Regions from separate parts of the Alkalihalobacillus sp. NPDC127517 genome, predicted to be linked through region 3. Evidence: predicted binding sites of a transcription regulator. Region 3 holds the regulator's gene; each other region holds the start of a gene.

Region 1 (3,285 bases), on a different contig from region 3:
AGATATCTCAGCTGTAAGTGTAACTGTTTAAAGAATTCCCTCTAGGGAGTTATAAAATGATCCCAAGAGATGCCTACGCCCTTTCATAGCGTAGGCATCTTTATTTCTTTTGTACCTTAAATTACAAATAACGTGCCCAAATCTTATGTATTGGGCTATTTTCCTAAAACAAAAACATGAAAAGCACATATTATATTTAGTCTCATTCTTTACAGCCCGCGTACCAAACCCCCTCGATCTTTTTCTTAAGATCTAGGGGGTTTGACGTTAACATATGCAATATGAATATGTTTTTACTTGTAATGGCCACCGATCTTCGCCGCTCGCTCCAACGCTTGACCCGCTGGGAGTAAGGAAGAAGCACGTAAAATCGAAGTTTTACCGAATTTTGCTTTGATCGCATCCATGACCTCTCCAAGCTGTCGGTCGTCTTGCTGCTGATGATGATCAAATAAATCAAGTTGTATCGCGTCGCCATTCGTAAACTTTGATAAGGATACGCCGACTCTTCGTACAGGCTGTTGGTCCCAAAATTGATCAAGCAACTGACACACATACTTAAATACCGTTAAGGAAGAGTCCGTTGCATAGGGCATCGTGAATTGACGGTGAAATCCGGTTCGCACTTCATAATTGGCTCCAGCTACACTTAATGAAACCGTCGACCCTTGAACGTGGTTTTTTCGCGCTCTCAAACACACTTCCTCGCACAACTCTAATAACACCACACAAATATCTTTACGCGTCGCGTAATCATAAGGAAGAGTCATTCCATGCCCGATCGCTTTTTGGCCATCGTGTGTGGAGGTTTTGACGGGCGAATAGTCGACCCCATTTGCACTCATCCATAAGACTTGGCCATGTATCCCCCAACGTTTCTTGAAGAACTCGACATCGGTATTGGCTAAATGGCCAACGGTTCGAATCCCTCGATTGTATAAGTGTTTTTTCATTTGATTTCCTACGCCAAACATATCTTCAACCGGGAGTTTCCAAAGCGTGTGTTCCAGGTTCTCCGCTTTTAGTTCATAAATACCTGACTCATTCTTTTTTGCAAAATTATCACAAGCAAGTTTGGCCAATATTTTATTGGCTCCAATCCCTACCCTGGCTCTTACACGCATGGTATCCCATATGTGCTGTTGAATCTTCTTTGCGGTTTGCATATAGCCACCGAATAAATGATTGGAATGGGTAACATCCATAAATTGTTCATCGATTGAGTAGGGTTCGACGAGATCGGTATACTCTTTTAATATCCTGGTTATCTCCATCGACGCATCGATGTAGTCTTGCATATGAGGAGGGACGACGATTAAATCACTACATTTTTGATGCGCTTCCCATAGACGTTCCGCATTTTTAACCCCGTATTTCTTGGCTTCCTTTGAGGCGGCTAAGATCACGCCGCTTCGTCTATTTGGGTCACCGGATACAACGAGTGGTTTTCCCTCATAAGAAGGATGTTTTGCCACCTCAATGGAGGCGTAAAAACTCTGCATATCCACTAAAAAAATAACCTCACTCATTCATCATACACCTCACCGATCGTATATCTATAACTAGTATATACGAATATACGTTCCCTTGCTGAACTCGCATTGGATGTATCTTACTTTTTCAAACAATATGATCATTACGAGCAAACGTTGAAATATACCGAACTCGCCAATCGATTTAAAACTAAATTAAAAATTAGTTTAGTTGATAAGGGGGTGAACATCGCATGAGAAAACAACTAATGTTGGTTGTTCCAGCTATAGTTATCGTCGCAACCCTCTTTTTTTCACCATTGGTTGAACAGGAAGCAAGTAAGGTAGATATACCTCTGAATACTACCTCGTCAAAAGTAGATATACCTCTTTAAAAGAGCCTTTCAAGGCTCTTTTTTATAAAAAGATTCCAAGTATCAAGCCTATGATCGCAATAAATCCAACAATTGCAGCCACCAGCAATCCAATCAGAATGACGTACTTCCCTACAAGATAAAGCATCACGCCTCCCATAAACAACAGCACCAGTCCTCCGAGCAGTAGCAACACCTCTTGTGTATACGTCGCCAAAAGGAAAAGAACCACGCCTACGATCACGAACCATTTGATTTTCGGACTAAAGATAAACGACTTTACCGACTCTTGCGCTTGCGAATACATATACATCAACCTTTCGTGGTTAGTTAAATTCCGCATTAATCGCCTCAAAATCATCTAAGGTGGTTTCCTCTTCATGGCTAAATAAAGCTGTCACTTGTTGTTTTGGTTTCACCGCAGCATCTTTCATGTTCAAGATGACATCCATCGCTTTTAAGAATGGATTATCTGTATTCGGATAGTGAACATTGATCTCTTTCGCGAGAACATTGTGAAAGGTTCCGTAGAAATACTTATACAGATTCGATTGTATTCTATTTTTCTTTTTCGCATAGATCGTCTGTTTAAATGCCTCTTTTGCGGCCAATACTTCTAATGCGTAGTAGTCTGCTAGAGTTCCGCCATTCTTCTCCACCTGTGCTTGGCGTTTACTCTCTTTTTTCTTATCCATCTTCACACGCAGCCATAGATTTTTAATCAGTTCAGCATTATCAAAGTATCTTTGTACATGTTCTTTAAATTCAACAGGTACATAAGATGGAGTGAAAGACGCGTCTAAGGTACGTATCTTTAAAGATTTTAAAGAACGAGCATTAAACTCACTAGTATCAGACTCCTCTTTCTCGTCAGAATGACTAGTAGGACAAGGGTCTTCAGCATTTTCTCGTTCCGCCAATTTTTCCGGCTCTCGCTCCGCCATTTGTGTATCAGACGAAAACAATTCAAATACATAAATACTATGACCGAGGATATTTTTTTCCTTCCCGGCTTGGTCCTTTTGTTTCCGATTGACCACTTTTAAGATACCTAGCTTTTTCGCCTTCGTGATCGCGCGCTCAAAGGTACGGCGTGATGGACAAATAAAACCTAAACGGTGTGCAGCATCTTTAATAATGGTTCCTAGCTTGGCTCCTACCACACCGTAAGCAGCTACACCACGGTTCTTGATCTCTTTAATTGCTACCAATTCACTTTTACTGAATTGGTCTTTATACTCTTTCATGGCATACATGAATGACTCGTTAAACGCATCAAGGCTCTTAAACCTGGATAGTGAACGACATTCATGTAGTAACAGATTTCTGTACGACATAAAAAATCCTCCAATTATGCCCACTAACATCCAGCAATAAATAGAGGAAAAAGCTTTAATGTACGCCATTATTATGATATGATTAACTTAATCATAACTAAA
Region 2 (3,285 bases), on a different contig from region 3:
TGGGTCTCGTGGATGGCTTGCAAATGAGATTCTCGAACAGGTAGATCTTTCGAAAGTAACACTTCAACCGTTTGGAGTTTTGGTTTGTCAGATGATGATTTTAAGAAATTTGAAAGTTCGCGAATGGTCTCTTCTGAAAGAGGTCTTCCACTTTCTTGAACGAGTGACATGGCGTCAAGTAATAATGCAGACGGACGGCTGATGCCTGACTTAATGGCTGCTTCCATTAGAGAGCCCCTCGTATTACGGACGGCCTCATTTGATAAGGAATCATTAGGATCAAGAGGAGCTTGAGACCCAGTTCCAAGCTTGGATGAGTTGCCTGACCCTTTAGGATTCCATTCTTGAACACGAATCCCATCTTCGTCTACTGAAGTAACAATGAAGGTAGCTTGATTTGATGTAGGCATCTTACCATCTACTTTGACTGTTGTTTCTTTTCCACGAACGTTTATCATTGCTTCTGTGTCCGATATCGGCTTAAGTGTTGCTCCGCGCAACACTTCTCCCTGCTTCAATGGTTTTTCACTGGGAACCACATTCCCACTAGTTAGAGAATTCACCTGCATTCCATACACTCCCGCCCTGCGATCTGTTACATATCATATCGGTTGTTTTGTTCTTCTAGTTAATAGATACTTATTCTAGTTATTCCTGCTGATCTGGTTTTTCAAGGCTTGTCCCGCGCAACGAACGTTGTTCCATCCATTTTTTTCTTGCTTCATATCCGTTCGCTCCTTTTATAAGAGAATGCTGACCAAACTTATCTTGTATGGTTTGCATCGTTTGTTGTAATTGATAATCCTTTTGATCTTTTTCTTGGGTGAATAGGTTTAGTTGTTTAAACGCACCTTGCCTATCAACAAGATCATACGTACTAATACCTAGAAGTCGAACAGGCTTATTGCTCCAAGCGCGCTTAAATAATGCCTTAGCACGAAGATAGATTTCGTCTGTTGTATGAAACGCATCTGAGACCTTCTCACTTTTATTTGTGATTTTCCAGTCGTGATATTTAATCGTAAGTTGAATACCATATGCCACAACATTCTTTTTTGCTAATCGGTCGCTGACTGAATCCGATAGCTGCTTTAAAATAGTTTCAATCTTTTGTTCGTTTGATGTGTCTCTAGGTAAAGTTGTAGAGTTGCCTATGCTTTTGAATTCGTGAATGGAGTCTGGATTTACTGGTCGATCATCACTACCCTGGGCTTTTTTTTGGAGCTTAAGTGCTGTAGAGCCAAACTTCTCGGCAATAAAAAGAGGATCTGCCTGAGCAAGATCTCCGATGGTGAGAATATTTGCTTTTTCCCACTTGCTTACCGTCTTATTACCAATCCCTTGCATTTCATGGATTGGAAGTGGCCAAAGCTTTTGGGGTAATTCTCTTTTACGTAAGATCGTAATTCCATTTGGCTTTTTCATATCACTCGCCATCTTTGCAAGAAACTTGTTGGGTGCAATTCCAATGCTACACGGCAAATTCATGTCTCTTAGAAGGTGCTCTTGGATTTGCTCAGCTAATGCATAAGGATGAACCTGTCCATGATATTGCGTCACCTCCATATACCCTTCATCAATTGAAACGGGTTCAACTAACGATGTATATGAGCGTAAGATTTCGAACATGTTTCTTGACGCTGTGCGATAGCGATCAAAGTTTGATTTTAATAAGATAAGCTCAGGACACGCTTTCTTCGCCTGCCAGACAGGCATGGCGGTTTTTACACCTTTTGCACGTGCTTCATATGTACTAGTAACAATAATGCCACGGCGATCCTCCACACTACCAGCTACTGCAACTGGTTTGCCTCTTAATTCCGGTCTAAACGATAGTTCAACCGAAGCAAAGAAGCTATTCATATCGACATGAAATAAGATTCGCATGGAAAACCCTCCTTCTATACACCTTATTATACGAAAGAATGTTCGTTTTTAAAAGAAAGTTTACTTGCTACTTGATAACGAATGGTATAAGGTGGTATTATACTAGGTTATTAAAAAATTCCCACTATGTATACGGGAGGTGCGGCAGAACATGACCTTTACAGTGAACCATACGATATCAGAGTACGACATCACTTTACGAAAGGTATTTACTTATCTCCGCCTGCACAAACAAACGACAGGATTTACACCTACCATTACTGAAATATCTGAACAAATTGGAGATACTGAAGAAATGATCTTAGAAAGTTTAGAATTTGGTCAAACGAACAACCTCTCTATGACATTCCTTCATTAATAACATGAAACATGAAAAAAAGGACATGCTTTTTAAGCAATTGTCCTTTTTTATATGTCTATACTTCTTGAGTAATGGCTATAATTGCCTCTGCAGATTTCACTAATTCTGTTAGTGGCATTTTTTCATCTGTTGTATGGATATTCTCATATCCAATTGCTAGGTTTACAGTAGGAATGCCTAGACCAGCAATAATGTTTGCATCACTACCGCCCCCACTTTCAAGCAATCTTGATTTTCTCCCTATTTTCTTCATAGCAGCTTGTGCAATCTGTACCACTTGGTCTGCATCAGATTTCTTATAACCTGGATACGTAATTTCAATATGTACTTCAGCAGAAGTACCCATCATCTCAGCCGCTTCTTCAAATGCCTGTTTCATTTTCCCTACTTGCTTATGAAGTTTCTCTTCTTCGAGCGAACGCGCCTCAGCAAGAACCTCAACATAATCACATACAATGTTTGTTTGACTACCACCTTCAAATCGACCAATATTAGCTGTTGTTTCATGATCAATTCTTCCTAAAGGCATTTTGGATACGGCTTTAGCTGCTACAGTAATAGCAGAGATCCCTTTCTCTGGCTCTACTCCTGCATGTGCAGTACGCCCAAAAATCTTAGCATGAATCTTTGCTTGGGTTGGAGCAGCTACAATAATATCCCCTACTGGTCCATCACTATCGAGTGCATATCCAAATTCAGCAGAGATCCGGTCCGCCTCAAGCACTCTTGCTCCAACTAATCCAGACTCTTCACCAACCGTAATGATAAATTGAATGGTTCCATGCTCCAGTTTCTCTTCTTTTAACACTCGTATCGCTTCGAACATTGCTGCAAGTCCAGCTTTGTCATCCGCTCCTAGAATGGTTGTTCCATCCGTTACAATATATCCGTTCTCTTCTCTTGGTTTAATTTGTTTACCCGGATCCACGGTATCCATATGGGAGGTAAAGTAGATAGGAGTGCGATTACTTCCCTTATCAGTTGCCGCAAGCGTAGCTATTAAATTTCCTGCCCCATGTCCTGTCTTAGCCGCTGCA
Region 3 (3,285 bases):
AAAACAAGTGCGTCAAATAAAGAAATCTAAAATACGACCATCTCAAATCGTCCTCCACCTTGCATTGATTATTGGATCACTTTTGATGGCAGGTCCATTTATTTGGATGGCATTAAGTAGCTTAAAATCATTTGAGCAAATCTTTGCCGTTCCACCTGTCTGGATTCCAGATCCATTTATGTGGAGTAATATCACAGATTCATTAAGTGCGATGCCGTTTGGTCGAGCTTATTTTAATAGCTTTTATATTTCATTTGTTGTTGTATTTAGTCAGTTGCTCACATGCTCAATGGCTGCATATGCATTTGCAAAGATTAAGTTTCCAGGATCTCGCTTTTTATTTGTCGCATTTCTAGCAACCATGATGGTTCCAATGCAAGTGACTCTAATCCCTTTATATATCATTATGGATACGATCGGCTGGGTGAACAGTCACCTATCCATTCTCGTACCAAATGCTTTATTTAACGCTTTTGGCGTTTTCCTGCTCAGACAATTTATTATGGGGATTCCAAAAGAGATGGAAGAAGCAGCTGTTATGGACGGAGCAAACCCGCTTTATATTTATTGGAAAATCATTCTGCCACTTGTAAGACCGGCTCTAGCAGCATTCGGGATCTTCTCGTTTATCGGGATATGGAACAACTTTATCCAGCCGTTAGTCTTTTTAAGTGATCAGGATTTATATACGGTACCGTTATTACTAGCAACATTTAAAGGACTATATGTGACAAACTGGCCACTTATGATGGCAGGAGCAACCATTTCTGTTATTCCGGTTCTCGTCATTTATGTATTTGCCCAACGACAAATCATTGAGGGAATTGCATTAACAGGTGTGAAAGGGTAAACCCTATACAAATCAAGGAGCCAGGTTTTCCAAATGGAGAACCTGGCTACATGTCTTTAAAGAATTGGATAAGCAAATAAAACATCTTGTCTGATAGAACAAGTAATAATAAAATTTCACGTACCGTATTATATAACGTTTCTAAAATAAGAGGCAAGGACAAAAAAACAAGCTGACTAGTGAGGTCAGCTTGTTTAATGAGAAAATTAATGAATCGTCCGAAAGACACCAATCACTTTTCCTAAAATCGTAACAGATGAAAGAATGATCGGTTCCATTGATGCATTCTCAGGTTGAAGTCGAATTCGATCTTTTTCCTTAAAGAAGCGTTTAACCGTTGCTTCATTTTCATCTGTCATGGCAACGATAATGTCTCCGTTATTAGCAGTCTGCTGCTGTCTAACAATCACCATGTCACCATCGTAGATTCCAGCCTCAATCATACTTTCCCCTTCAATTACTAACACATATGTATTGTCATCAGCCGTCATATGCTCTGGAAGAGGCAAGTAATCTTCAATACTTTCAATCGCAGTAATAGGAAGACCAGCGGTAACCTTACCGATGATGGGTGCATAGCTTGCTTGACGCTTAGGATTTTCGCTAGCCCCTACCATTTCTTCTAAATCTAGTACTTCAATTGCTCTAGGTTTAGTAGGATCGCGACGGATGTAGCCTTTTTTCTCAAGTCTTGATAAATGACCATGAACTGTAGAACTTGATGCGAGCCCAACTGCTTCGCCGATTTCACGTACAGAAGGTGGATAACCTTTTTTGCGGACTTCTACTTTTATAAATCCAAGAATTTCTTCCTGACGTTTAGAAAGCTTTGTCATTCTATTACACTCCTCTAACGTTTCCTTTGTATTTAAATCCTACCATACGAACATATGTAACGCAAACATAAGTTCTGAAAAGATAGTTGACACAAACGAATGTTCCCTTTAATATAAAAGGCGAACAAACATTCTATTAGAGGTGAGCGATATGAGTAAGAAATGGACAGGACAGGAATTCTTTTTACTTGGAGCAGCCATCATTACATTAGGCCTTATGTATATAACGATTTTACTTCCAAATGACCAAATGGATCAGCAAATTGTTGATCGTGTTGACGAACAATATGATAATGTTGTAGAAAGGGTACCAGCAGCAAATGTGGATTACGCGTATAAATTTAGTAATGGAGTAAAAAGTGATGGAAAAACGGACAAATAGGGTCATTATTTATAGTAGAGTAAGTACGGAAAAAGAAGAGCAGCAAACATCACTTGAAAGACAAGAGCAAGAACTTGCCGCAATGGTTAAAGAAAAGCAATGGTCACTTGTTCGTTCCATTAAAGAGAAAGCTAGTGGGTATGAAATTGATCGAGAAGAAATGTTAACGATTCTTGATCTAGCTAAAGAAAAAGCGTTTGATATTTTATTAATACAAGACGAAACAAGATTAGCTAGGGGACATGCTCGTATGGCACTCCTCTATCAGCTAAAGAAATTTGGTATCCATATCTTCACTTTACAGGATCATGAACAGTTGCAACTATCAGAAGCTGATGAGATGGTTTTAAGTATTGTTTCTATTGTTGAGGAATATCAAAGAAAGCTTCATAATTTAAAGATCCGTAGAGGGATGAAGCGAGCGATGGCAGATGGCTACCACCCTGAACAGAACTTTTCAAGCTTAGGCGGAGGCGGACGAGACCGTTTGGATGTTCCGTTACAAGAAATCATTCGTTTAAGAGAAAGAGGACTGGCTTTTTATGATATTTCTGCAACATTAAAAGGGCTTGGATATAATTTGTCAAAAGCAACTGTGCATCGCCGGTATCAAGAGTATATGAAACAAAAAGAGGTAGAGTCTAATGCCAGCAATTAACCTCTGAGCAGTGAAGTTGAAGGTTTTTATCTTACGTGATAACATAATGATCAAATTGAGTTGTATCTAGAAAGTGAGTGTTCATCATGCTACACCAAGATAAATTAAATCGTATTAATCAGCTTGCTAAAAAAGCAAAAGATAGTGGACTAACTCTTTCTGAAGCAAAAGAGCAAAAAGATCTTCGTGCAGAATATCTTAAAGGGTTTCGAAACTCTTTCAAAAATCAACTACACTCTGTAAAAGTTGTTGACGAAGAAGGAACAGATGTCACTCCAGAAGCACTAAAAGAAAGTAAAAAACGTTTTAATGGTCATACTCATTAAAGACTACTTATAAAAGTAGTCTTTTTTACAAACAATCATAGTTGTCTGACCTTGTGAAATTGACGGGAATTGTATATGATGAGTGAGAAATAAGAAAATTGAAGTTTTACAGGAGGATGAACATACATATGTCTACAAATGCAGAAATAGTTGCAATTAACACCATTCGTACATTGTCGATTGATAGTGTAGAAAAAGCGAATTCTGGTCACCCGGGAATGCCGATGGGGGCA

Evidence for each region. The regulator LexA, encoded in region 3, represses DNA repair genes until DNA is damaged. The targets are predictions, from matches to a motif close to CGAACATATGTTCG.
Region 1: ACQKKO_RS19985 (DNA polymerase IV) is a predicted target of LexA. The motif match lies at 1,573-1,586, and genes of this name have one in related genera.
Region 2: ACQKKO_RS10025 (DNA polymerase IV) is a predicted target of LexA. The motif match lies at 1,919-1,932, and genes of this name have one in related genera.

What each region holds. Positions count from the first base shown of each region.
Region 1 is NZ_JBNNQX010000022.1:13,113-16,397, reverse strand. Features, by position in the region: gene ACQKKO_RS19990 (hypothetical protein) at 1-31, shown strand, start outside; gene ACQKKO_RS19985 (DNA polymerase IV) at 294-1,529, opposite strand; gene ACQKKO_RS19980 (hypothetical protein) at 1,727-1,867, shown strand; gene ACQKKO_RS19975 (hypothetical protein) at 1,890-2,153, opposite strand; gene ACQKKO_RS19970 (hypothetical protein) at 2,173-3,183, opposite strand.
Region 2 is NZ_JBNNQX010000006.1:192,224-195,508, forward strand. Features, by position in the region: gene ACQKKO_RS10020 (hypothetical protein) at 1-569, opposite strand, end outside; gene ACQKKO_RS10025 (DNA polymerase IV) at 649-1,887, opposite strand; gene ACQKKO_RS10030 (hypothetical protein) at 2,039-2,245, shown strand; gene ACQKKO_RS10035 (M20/M25/M40 family metallo-hydrolase) at 2,304-3,285, opposite strand, start outside.
Region 3 is NZ_JBNNQX010000010.1:131,119-134,403, forward strand. Features, by position in the region: gene ACQKKO_RS14960 (carbohydrate ABC transporter permease) at 1-850, shown strand, start outside; gene lexA (transcriptional repressor LexA) at 1,057-1,686, opposite strand; gene ACQKKO_RS14970 (hypothetical protein) at 1,838-2,068, shown strand; gene ACQKKO_RS14975 (YneB family resolvase-like protein) at 2,049-2,726, shown strand; gene ACQKKO_RS14980 (DUF896 domain-containing protein) at 2,813-3,052, shown strand; gene tkt (transketolase) at 3,181-3,285, shown strand, end outside.